DNA from 2 places in the Kosakonia radicincitans DSM 16656 genome. Region 1 is predicted to be linked to the other one. Evidence: predicted binding sites of a transcription regulator. Region 1 holds the regulator's gene; the other holds the start of a gene.
The links. Region 1 encodes LexA, which represses DNA repair genes until DNA is damaged. Its sites were predicted from a motif close to TNCTGTATGTACATACAGNA; they were not measured.
Positions count from the first base shown of each region.

Region 2: the regulator LexA is predicted to act here: its motif matches at 3,206-3,225, upstream of Y71_RS18015 (DNA translocase FtsK 4TM domain-containing protein).

Region 1 is NZ_CP018016.1:5,444,953-5,450,968, reverse strand. It holds gene ubiA (4-hydroxybenzoate octaprenyltransferase) at 1-820, shown strand, start outside; gene plsB (glycerol-3-phosphate 1-O-acyltransferase PlsB) at 924-3,347, opposite strand; gene Y71_RS26180 (diacylglycerol kinase) at 3,480-3,848, shown strand; gene lexA (transcriptional repressor LexA) at 3,957-4,571, shown strand; gene dinF (MATE family efflux transporter DinF) at 4,649-5,983, shown strand.
Region 2 is NZ_CP018016.1:3,725,265-3,731,280, reverse strand. It holds gene cydD (heme ABC transporter permease/ATP-binding protein CydD) at 1-1,068, opposite strand, end outside; gene trxB (thioredoxin-disulfide reductase) at 1,184-2,149, opposite strand; gene lrp (leucine-responsive transcriptional regulator Lrp) at 2,673-3,167, shown strand; gene Y71_RS18015 (DNA translocase FtsK 4TM domain-containing protein) at 3,288-6,016, shown strand, end outside.

The DNA.
Region 1 (6,016 bases):
GCGTACGGACAAACCGATTGGCGCGTTGTTGCTGTTGTGGCCAACGCTGTGGGCGTTATGGGTGGCAACGCCTGGCGTGCCGCCGCTGTGGATCTTACTGGTGTTTGTTGCGGGCGTCTGGCTGATGCGCGCGGCGGGCTGCGTGGTGAATGATTACGCGGATCGCAAATTCGACGGGCATGTTAAACGCACGGCGAACCGACCGCTGCCCAGCGGCGCGGTCACGGAAAATGAAGCGCGGGTGTTGTTTGTTGTTCTGGTGCTGCTGGCCTTTGCGCTGGTGCTGACGCTGAATATGATGACCATCCTGCTGTCGGTGGCGGCGCTGGCGCTGGCGTGGGTTTATCCGTTTATGAAGCGCTACACGCATCTGCCGCAGGTGGTGCTCGGCGCGGCATTTGGCTGGTCAATTCCGATGGCGTTTGCAGCTGTAAGCGAATCTGTACCGCTAAGCTGCTGGACCATGTTTTTCGCCAATATTCTGTGGGCGGTGGCCTACGATACCCAGTACGCTATGGTTGATCGCGATGATGATGTGAAGATTGGCATCAAGTCGACGGCGATTTTGTTTGGTCGCTACGACAAGCTAATTATTGGTATTTTGCAGGTTGCCGTGCTGGCGCTGATGGCGTCCATTGGCTGGCTGAACGGGCTGGGCTGGGCGTATTACGCTGCGGTACTGGTGGCGGGCGTGCTGTTTGTTTATCAACAGATATTGATTGCGGGGCGCGAACGCGACGCCTGTTTTAAAGCTTTTATGAATAACAACTACGTGGGGCTGGTGCTGTTTTTAGGGCTGGCTTTTAGTTACCTGCACTGAATCTAAAAACTGCCGGACGCGGCTGCATGTTATCCGGCCTGCGGGGTTCTCTCATCCCACAGGCCGGATAAGCGCAAGCGACATCCGGCGGATACGTCCCGGCTTACACTTCCGCTTGCGTCGCGCTTTCAATCGTCAGACGCACATCCGACGTTATCAAGTCTGCCAGCATCTGGTAAACGCCCAGCGTTCGCGTCGGGTCTGCATCGCCGCTGTCGCTGATATACCCTTCATCACGCAGCGTTAACACCAGCGTGGAGAATACCGCTTTGTCGAAGAATTCCGGCGCGTTGATACCATGCAGCACAGACAGACGTTGCGCCAGCGTGCGGCTCTCTTTTTCCAGCGTGCTGCGGTTCATTGACGGCGTGTTGCCAAGCAGCCAGAAGGTGATGGCATAGCGCTGTAACGTCTCGCGCGCACCGGCGGCCAGCAGTTGCAGCGTCCGCGAATGGGCCGGGTTGATGCTCAGGAGATCGTCTTTGACAGTAATTAAGCCCTGGCGCAGCAGCTCTTGCGTCAGGTTTTCCAGCACTTCCGCCAGCTCGGCTTTTTCCCAGCGCAGGAACAGCTCGGCTTTCAGCAGCGGATAGAGCAGCTCAACGTGGCGCAGAATATCGCTACGGGAGATGGCGCGATGCTGGGTCACGATCGCCGCCATCAGCGACGGCAGCATCAGCATGTGGGCAATGTTGTTGCGGTAATAGGTCATCAATACTGCCTGTTCGCGCGGCAGAATAATGATATCGCCGATGGTGTCTTTCTCGACTTCGAACTTATTCATCTGCAACGCGTGGTCGATAAGCGCGTCCGCGCTGGCGGCAGGCGTTGTTGAATCCGGCGAGTAAGGCACATTGCGCATCAGTTCGAGGTAGCAACTGAGTTGTTCGGTTAACTGCTCGCGCGTCAATGAACGCTGGCGCGATGCCAGCAGCGCCGTACAGCACAGGTTCATGGCGTTGGCCGCACCGGCATTGTTAATGCGAACCATCAAATCGGCGGCAATGTTATTTACCGTCGGCGTCAGCCATGCCGGGCGAATCGCTTCGATGGGATCGATAGATTCGCGCCACTCCGGAACATGGTGATTCAGGTAGTTCATCAGCGGAATGGGTTCACCGAAGTTCACATAACCTTGCCCCAGATTGCGCAGCTTGCTCAGCCCGCGCACCATCTGCACCAGGCTCTCTTTCTCTTTGGTTGCGCCGCGCAGCTCTTTCGCATAGGTGCCCACCTCCATCACATGCTCATAACCGATATAAATCGGTACCAGCGTGATTGGGCGCGTACCGCCGCGCAGCATCGCCTGGATGGTCATCGACAGCGTACCGGTTTTCGGGTCCAGCAAACGGCCGGTACGTGAACGACCACCCTCGACGAAATACTCAACCGAATAACCGCGGCTGAACAGTTCGCCCAGATATTCGCGGAACACAGTGGAGTAGAGTTTGTTGCCTTTAAAGGTACGGCGAATAAAGAAGGCGCCCAGGCGGCGGAAAATCGGCCCGGCGGGCCAGAAGTTCAGGTTGATGCCTGCGGCAATGTGCGGCGGCACCAGCCCCTGGTGATAGAGCACATATGAGAGCAGCAGATAGTCCATATGGCTGCGATGGCAGGGCACATAGACAATCTCATGGCCGTCGTGCGCAAGCTGGCGCACGCGTTCGGCGTTGTGCACGTTGATCCCCTGATAGAGACGGTTCCAGGTAAAGCCGAGGATACGGTCGGTCAGACGGATCATTTCGTACGAGAAGTTGGCGGCAATCTCTTCCATCAGCGCGATAGCGTTTTGCTGCGCTTTGTCGTGAGAGATTTTTTTGCTGCGCGCTTCGTCTTCGACCGCACGGGCAATCGCTTTAGAAGAGAGCAGCTTATTGAACAGATCCTGACGCGCCGGCAGACGCGGCCCAACGGCGGCCAGACGCTGTCGCGCGAAATGCATACGCGCCACACGCGCCAGTTTCTGCGCGATAATTTTATCGGTGCCGTGCTCGGTCGCCATGCGGCGCAGGGAGACGGGCGGCGAGAAGCGCACAAAGCTATCGCGGCCAAGCCAGGAGATCGCGAAGAATTTCTGGATGCCGTTCAGCATGCGCAGCGGCGGATTAATCTCGCCTTTTTCACGCCCCGGAGAGCGGCCAAACATCACCGATACCGGCACCATTTGCACATCCAGATCCGGATGGCTGCGGTGTAAATCCAGGTAGTCGTGGAACAGTTTGATGGACTCTTCTTTTGGCGTGTAATAGGTAAACACGCGCGGCCCGCCATGAATAAACACGAAACGCGGCAGTAATACGCCGTCGATTTCCAGGGGTTCCAGGGGATCGGGCAGTTCGTGCGCCAGACACTGAGCACGCAACGTCATCAAATCTGCCTTAGAGTTATAAGGCAGCACGTACATAATAGGACGTGAAGTATCGAGACCCAGTTCCTGTGCAGGTTCTGCAGGTATCGATTTACTTTTTACCAGTACACTTAATGGTAAATTCAGTAATTTGTAGTAAATTCGTGGCCAACCGGACATAAAAGATGAAAAGCCTCTGGTTAATAATAGTGCCATTGCGCCGCAAGAATATCAGAAAGCGCACGTAATTTCTGTTGTACCTCAGTACGCTGATGTAGACATTGACGTTTATTACATAAAAAGGTTCTTTTCATGGCCAATAATACCACCGGAATTACCCGAATCATTAAAGCAGCAGGTTACTCATGGAAGGGCGTTCGCGCTGCATGGATCAATGAAGCCGCCTTCCGTCAGGAGCTGGTAGCCGTTGTTTTAGCTATCATTATTGCTTGCTGGCTGGACATTGACACGGTCACACGGGTATTGCTGATTAGCTCGGTGTCGCTAGTAATGATTGTTGAAATCCTAAATAGTGCAATTGAAGCTGTCGTAGACCGAATTGGTTCTGAATTTCACGAACTTTCCGGTCGGGCGAAGGATATGGGATCGGCGGCAGTGCTGATGTCGATCCTGCTGGCGCTGTTTACCTGGATCTCGCTTCTTTGGTCGCATTTTCGATAACGCTTCCAGAAATCAATAACTCCCTGGTTTTTTGCTTAAATTTGGTTCCAAAATCGCCTTTGACTGTATATACTCACAGCATAACTGTATATACACCCAGGGGGCGGGATGAAAGCATTAACGGCCAGGCAGCAAGAGGTGTTCGATCTCATCCGCGATCGCATCACCCAAACCGGTATGCCACCAACGCGTGCGGAAATCGCACAGCAATTGGGGTTCCGTTCCCCAAATGCGGCTGAAGAACACCTGAAAGCGCTTGCGCGCAAAGGGGTTATCGAAATCGTCTCCGGCGCATCGCGTGGTTTGCGTCTGCTGCTGGAAGAAGAAGAGGATATCGGTTTACCGCTGATTGGCCGCGTTGCTGCGGGTGAACCGCTGCTGGCGCAACAGCATATCGAGGGTCACTATCAGGTCGATCCCGATCTCTTCAAGCCTCACGCGGATTTCCTGCTGCGCGTCAGCGGTATGTCGATGAAAGACATCGGTATTATGGACGGCGACCTGCTCGCAGTGCATAAAACGCAGGACGTGCGTAACGGCCAGGTGGTCGTCGCACGTATTGATGATGAAGTTACCGTGAAACGTCTGAAAAAACAGGGTAACACCGTCGAACTGCTGCCGGAAAACAGCGAGTTTTCCCCGATCGTCGTCGATCTGCGCGATCAAAACTTCACCATTGAAGGGCTGGCGGTTGGCGTCATCCGTAATGGTACATGGCTCTAACGCCTGTTCTTTTCGCAGCGACACAGAATACCGTGGCGCTGCGTAATACACTTTTCCCCCATTGATTCGACACTGCCATGCCGTTGCTGAATGCATCTGACAGAGCACTGTGGCGGCTTGCGCTGCCCATGATCTTCTCCAATATCACTGTTCCGTTACTGGGACTGGTGGATACCGCCGTGGTCGGGCACCTGGATAGCCCTGTTTACCTCGGCGGCGTGGCGATTGGCGCAACGGCTACCAGCTTTTTGTTTATGCTGCTGCTGTTTTTGCGGATGAGCACAACCGGTCTTACGGCACAGGCGTTTGGCGCGAAAAACGCACCTGCGCTGGCGCGCGCGCTGGTACAACCGCTGCTACTGGCGCTGTTGGCTGGCGGGGGAATTATGTTGCTGCGTACGCCGCTCATCGATCTAGCGCTGCACATCACCGGTGGGAGCGAAGCCGTGCTGGAACAAGCGCGGCGCTTTCTTAATATCCGCTGGCTGAGTGCGCCAGCGTCGTTGGGAAATCTGGTATTACTCGGCTGGTTGCTGGGCGTGCAGTATGCCCGTGCTCCGGTGATCCTGCTGGTGGTAGGGAACCTCCTCAACATTGTTCTCGACCTGTGGCTGGTGATGGGTCTGCACATGAATGTGCAGGGGGCAGCGCTCGCCACCGTTGTGGCTGAGTATGCGACTTTCGCCATCGGTCTGCTGATGGTGCACCGCGTGTTGGTGATGCGCGGCATCACCCTGCCAGCGCTGAAAAATGCCTGGCGCGGCGGTATGCGGCGCTTATTAGCGCTTAACCGCGATATCATGCTGCGCTCGCTGCTCTTGCAGCTCTGCTTTGGCTCAATCACCGTACTGGGCGCGCGTCTTGGTGGCGAGACAGTCGCCGCTAACGCGGTGCTGATGATGTTTCTCACCTTTACAGCGTATGCGCTGGATGGTTTTGCCTACGCGGTCGAAGCGCATTCCGGGCAGGCCTACGGCGCGCGCGACGGCAGTCAATTGATGGAAGTCTGGCGAGCGGCGTGCCGCCAGGCCGGGCTGGTGGCGCTGTTCTTTGCGGCGATTTATGCGCTGGCAGGCGACAACATTATTGCCTTGCTGACTTCGCTTCCTGCCTTGCAGACGCTCGCCGGGCATTACCTATTCTGGCAAGTGATTCTGCCGCTGGTGGGCGTGTGGTGTTACTTGCTGGATGGCATGTTTGTTGGCGCCACGCGCGCAGCGGAGATGCGTAACAGTATGGCGATTGCCGCTGCCGGGTTTGCTGTCACGCTGCTGACGGTTCCGGTGTTGGGGAATCACGGTTTATGGCTATCGCTGACCGTCTTTCTCGCCCTGCGCGGGCTTACGCTTGCCTGGCTGTGGCGTCGCCACTGGCGTAATGGCAGCTGGTTTTCCGACGCGAATCCTTCCTGATATTGCCAGGCTTTTGCCTGTTCCCTCGTCTCG
Region 2 (6,016 bases), 1.7 Mb from region 1:
TATCAAATTGCTTGCGGTGAGTGTGACAGGCTCATCGCTTGCTAACCGGGTTTCACCGCGTTGTGGCTGAGCCAGCGGTGCTTCCATAAACGTTTTTAGGCTGTCGGCAGCGCCGATAGCCTGCGCCTTGGCATGATAGAAGGTACCCAGATCGCGTAGCGGCTGGAAAAACTCCGGTGCCAGCACCAGAGCAAGGAAACCGGCGAACAGCGTAACGCCGGTGCCATAATGACCAAAATTCAGCTCGCCGAGATAAGAGAAGCCGAAGTAGACCGCGACCAGCGCAATCGATAGCGAAGCGAAAAACTCCAGCACGCCGGAAGATAAGAAGGCCAGACGCAATACTTCCATAGTCCGGCTACGGAAATCCTGAGATGCGCGACGGATACTCTCGGTTTCCGCTTCACCGCGACCAAAGATACGCAGCGTTTCCATACCTCGCAGGCGATCAAGAAAATGACCGCTCAAACGCGCCAGCGCTTTAAAGTTACGGCGGTTAGCATCGGCGGCCCCCATTCCAACCATCGCCATAAACAGCGGGATAAGGGGAGCTGTACCGAGCAAAATAAGCGCGGCGGCCCAATTGACGGGGAATAAAGTGAGAACTATTAACAGCGGCACGCTGGCCGCAAGGGCCATCTGCGGTAAATAGCGGGCATAGAAATCGTGCATATCGTCAATTTGTTCAAGTATCAGCGTTGCCCAGCTCCCGGTGGGTTTACCCTGAATCCAGGCCGGACCCGCCTGGTGCAGGCGATCCAGCACTTGTCGACGGATTTCAAAACGAATGTGCGCCCCGGCATGAAATCCCACCCGTTCACGCAGCCAGACAACCCAACTACGCAGGATGAAGATCAGCACCAGTAAAGTGAAGGGTAGCAGCAACGCCTCACGCGGAATATTTTCCATAATCATATGATTAAGGATGCGCGCCAGTATCCAGGCCTGCGCCACAATCAGTGCGCCGCTGACCACGCCGAGAAGGCGGGAAAGCATTAACCAGCGGCGGGAAATAATGCTTTGCTGTTTCAACCAGCGAGTGAGTTCTTGTTGACGGGTTTTATTCATTGCGCGCTTAGCAGGTGAAGTTATCGGAATTTTTAGCTTGCGCAATGTTACATCGGGGCAAAAATAAAGGCGACTTATAGTCGCCTTTTTTACCTTTGTTACTGACTTGTAAAGATTATTTACTTTCAGCCAGCCCATCGAGATAGCGTTCCGCATCCAGAGCCGCCATACAGCCCGTGCCCGCAGAAGTGATCGCCTGACGGTAGATATGATCCATAACATCACCAGCGGCAAAGACGCCCGGAACGCTGGTTTGCGTGGCGTTACCGTGAATACCGGACTGCACCTTGATGTAGCCATTTTCCAGCGCCAGTTGACCTTCGAAGATGCTGGTATTTGGGCTGTGGCCGATAGCCACAAACAGCCCCGCAACGTCCAGTGACTCCACGTTGTCTGCATTTTGCGTATCACGCAGACGCAGACCCGTGACGCCCATCTGATCGCCGGTGACTTCTTCCAGAGTGCGATGAGTATGCAGCACAATATTACCGCTCTCTACTTTATCCATCAGACGCTTAATGAGGATTTTTTCCGCACGGAAAGTATCGCGACGATGGATCAGATGCACTTCAGAGGCGATGTTGGCCAGATATAGCGCTTCTTCAACGGCAGTATTGCCGCCGCCAATCACCGCCACTTTCTGATTGCGGTAAAAGAAACCGTCGCAGGTTGCGCAGGCGGAAACGCCGCGACCTTTAAACGCTTCTTCCGAAGCCAGCCCCAGGTAACGCGCAGACGCGCCAGTCGCGATGATAAGCGCATCGCAAGTATATTCGCCGCTATCGCCAGTCAGGCGGAAAGGACGGTTTTGCAAATCAACGCTGTGGATGTGATCAAAAATGATTTCAGTATCAAATTTGGTGGCATGCTCATGCATGCGTTCCATCAGCAGCGGCCCGGTCAGATCGTGCGGGTCGCCCGGCCAGTTTTCCACTTCAGTGGTGGTGGTGAGCTGGCCGCCTTTTTCCATCCCGGTAATCAGCACTGGCTGCAGGTTTGCGCGTGCAGCATAGACCGCAGCGGTATAACCGGCAGGGCCTGAACCAAGGATGAGCAGCTTACTGTGTTTGGCCGTACCCATGAGATCCTCGTTGTTGTTTGGCAGACATTGAGCTGAATTGTAGGGAATTTAGCGTCGTAAAAAAAGGGCGCGCCAGTTTTGTTAACGATATGTGTAATAGAAATGACCGATGACGTGGGGGGATTTAGGCCAGAAATATAATAATTTCTACTGAAAATCGGCCTGTTATAAGGTGATAAAGTGAGGATTAGAGAGTGGTGTTGATGAATATCTGGCATGTTGTACTAAAAAAAGATGTTTTGCTTTGACAATCCCCTGCGCATTTGCGAAAACATCAAAAGAAGAAAAAAGCAGTGTTTCGCGCGTGATGCAAACTTACGCACGTAAATGCCATTTTTTACCGGGCTAGTGAAATCTACGCATGGCGTGGACAGACGCCATTCGTGATATCGATAGCTGCCTTTGGCAACGGTCTTCTTAATATTGCCTCCGCAATGCCGTAACGCGACGGGCAAAGACTCTGAACAGTGAAGTGCACAGGGTCAAGACAGGAGTAGGGAAGGAATACAGAGAGACAATAATAATGGTAGATAGCAAGAAGCGCCCAGGCAAAGATCTCGACCGCATTGATCGTAATATTCTGAACGAACTGCAAAAAGATGGGCGTATTTCCAACGTCGAGCTTTCTAAACGAGTGGGACTTTCCCCGACGCCGTGCCTTGAGCGTGTGCGCAGGCTGGAAAGACAAGGATTTATTCAGGGCTATACCGCGCTGCTAAATCCGCATTATCTGGATGCATCACTTCTGGTATTTGTTGAGATTACTCTGAATCGTGGCGCGCCCGATGTGTTTGAACAATTCAACGCCGCTGTGCAAAAACTTGAAGAAATTCAAGAGTGTCATCTGGTTTCAGGCGACTTCGACTACCTGTTGAAGACGCGTGTACCGGATATGTCGGCCTACCGCAAACTGTTAGGGGAAACCCTGCTGCGTCTGCCGGGCGTAAACGACACCCGCACATATGTGGTGATGGAAGAAGTTAAACAGAGCAATCGTCTGGTAATTAAGACGCGCTAATACGGAACAGGTGCACAATCGCTGTTTTTTGATTACACTCCTGTTAATCCATACAGCAACAGTGCCGGGGAGACCCGGCGCTGTTGTCCGTTTTAGCATCAAGGACCTGGAGAGCCTGTCTTGAGCCAGGAATACACCGAAGACAAAGAAGTCACACTGACCAAGCTTAGCAGCGGGCGCCGACTCTTGGAGGCGTTGCTGATCCTCGTTTCACTTTCTGCCGTCTGGTTGATGGCAGCGCTCTTAAGTTTTAACCCGTCTGATCCTAGCTGGTCGCAAACGGCCTGGCATGAACCTATCCATAATCTGGGTGGTGTGCCCGGCGCATGGCTTGCCGATACGCTGTTTTTTATTTTTGGCGTTATGGCCTACACCATTCCGGTGATCATCATTGGCGGCTGCTGGTTTGCTTATCGTCACCGCGCCAGTGAAGATTACATCGATTACTTTGCCGTATCGCTGCGCATGATTGGTGCGCTGGCATTGATCCTGACCTCCTGCGGTCTGGCCGCGATTAATGCCGATGATATCTGGTATTTCGCCTCCGGCGGGGTGATTGGCAGTCTGCTAAGTACTACGCTGCAACCTCTGTTGCGCAGCAGCGGTGGTACGCTTGCGCTGCTCTGCATTTGGGCCGCCGGGTTGACCCTATTTACCGGCTGGTCGTGGGTCACCATCGCCGAGAAAATCGGCAGTGTCATCCTTAATATTCTGACCTTCGCCAGTAATCGTACCCGCCGCGATGACACCTGGGTTGATGATGACGAGTACGAAGACGATGAAGAGTACGAAGAGGAAAAACCGCGAGAGTCGCGCCGTGCTCGTATTCTTCGTGGCGCGCTGGCACGCCGTAAGCGCGTGGCTGAAAAATTTGTCAACCCGATGGGGCGTAAAACCGACGAAGCGCTGTTCTCCGGTAAGCGGATGGACGATGAAGAAGATGAGATCGCATACAGCGCTCGCGGTATGCCGGCGGATGCTGATGACGTCCTGTTCTCCGGGCATCGCGCTACGGAAGCTGAGCAGGAGTACGATCCACTGCTGAACGGACACAGCGTCACTGAACCGGTAGTGGCAGCCGCAGCAGCGACAACCGCCACTGTGCAGGCCTATGCGGCACCTGCTGAACCTTACGTCCCCGCAATGCAGCAAGATGTTGAATGGCCGTATGCGCAGGCACCAGCAACTCAGGTACCACCGCAAGCGCCTTATCAGCCAGAGCAGTATGTCGAAGCTGCTCAGGAGGTCCCGTATCATTCCCCTCAGCATGCACTCCCCGAGTGGCAGCAACCTGCCGCAGAAGCTGTATGGATGCCGGATGCACCGGTAGCGCCACTGCCGCCGGAAGAAGAGGTTTATGCTCAGCAACTGCAGGAACCGTTGCCATGGCAAAGCGAACCGCAAATCGCACCGGCTCCGGAACCGATAATCACGCCTGAACCTGCACCGGTCGTTGAAGAAGTAAAACAGACTCGTCCGCCGCTTTACTACTTTGAAGAAGTGGAAGAGAAGCGTGCGCGTGAGCGTGAACAACTTGCCGCCTGGTATCAGCCAATTCCGGAGCCTGTTGTTGATGAACCCGCAGCAAAACCTGCTGTTTTCTCTGCGCCATCGGTTGCCGCGGTTGATCCATCTGTTGCTCCTGTCGCGGCTGGTGTACAACAAGCTACGGGCCATGTCAGCCCCGCAGCGGCAGGCGCAGCGCCTGTCTTTAGCCTGGCTGCTGGTGGCGCGCCGCGTCCGCAGGTTAAAGAGGGGATTGGTCCGCAGTTGCCCCGCCCGAACCGTGTTCGTGTTCCGACGCGCCGCGAGCTGGCGTCTTACGGTATCAAATTGCCTTCCCAGCGCATGGCCGAAGAGCGCGCCCGCGAGGAAGAAGTGCGTCAGCATGATGACGATGAAGCCGATATGCTGCAGCAGAACGAACTGGCACGCCAGTTTGCCGCAACACAGCAAGATCGCTATGGAAATCAATTCCAGCACGATGCGCCACAGTTTCATCCGCAGCATCCGGTAATGAGCGAGGAAGAAGCGGAAGAAGCTGAGCTGGCCCGCCAGTTCGCAGCCTCTCAGCAACAGCGTTATTCGGGAGAGCAGTCAGCAGGCGCTCCGGCCTTTATGCCTGAGGATTTTGCGTTTTCACCAATGAAAACGCTGGTTGATGATCGTCCGCACGAACCGCTGTTTACGCCAGGCGTGATGCCAGAGCCGGAGCCGCCAGTACAGCAGCCGCAGCATTATCAACAACCGACGTCGCCGCACCAGCAGCCAGCACAGCCGCACTATCAGCCGCAGGTTCAACAGACGGTTCAGCAGCCCACTATGCCGCCACAGCATCAGGCTGCGCCACAGCAGCAAGAGAGCCTGATCCATCCTCTGCTGATGCGTAATGGCGACAGCCGACCGGTGCAGAAACCGACGACGCCGTTACCGTCACTGGATCTGCTGACGCAGCCGCCAGCGGAAGTCGAACCGGTTGATACCTTTGCGCTTGAGCAAATGGCGCGACTGGTCGAAGCGCGTCTGGCCGATTTCCGCATCAAAGCCGATGTGGTGAATTATTCGCCGGGGCCGGTAATTACCCGCTTTGAGCTGAATCTGGCACCGGGGGTGAAAGCCGCACGTATTTCCAACCTGTCCCGCGATCTGGCGCGTTCGCTTTCCACCGTTGCCGTGCGCGTGGTGGAAGTGATTCCCGGTAAGCCTTATGTTGGCCTGGAATTACCGAACAAGAAACGTCAGACCGTCTATCTGCGTGAAGTGCTGGACTGCGTGAAATTCAGGGAAAGCCCGTCGCCGCTGACCGTAGTGCTGGGTAAAGATATCGCTGGCGATCCGGTGATTGCCGA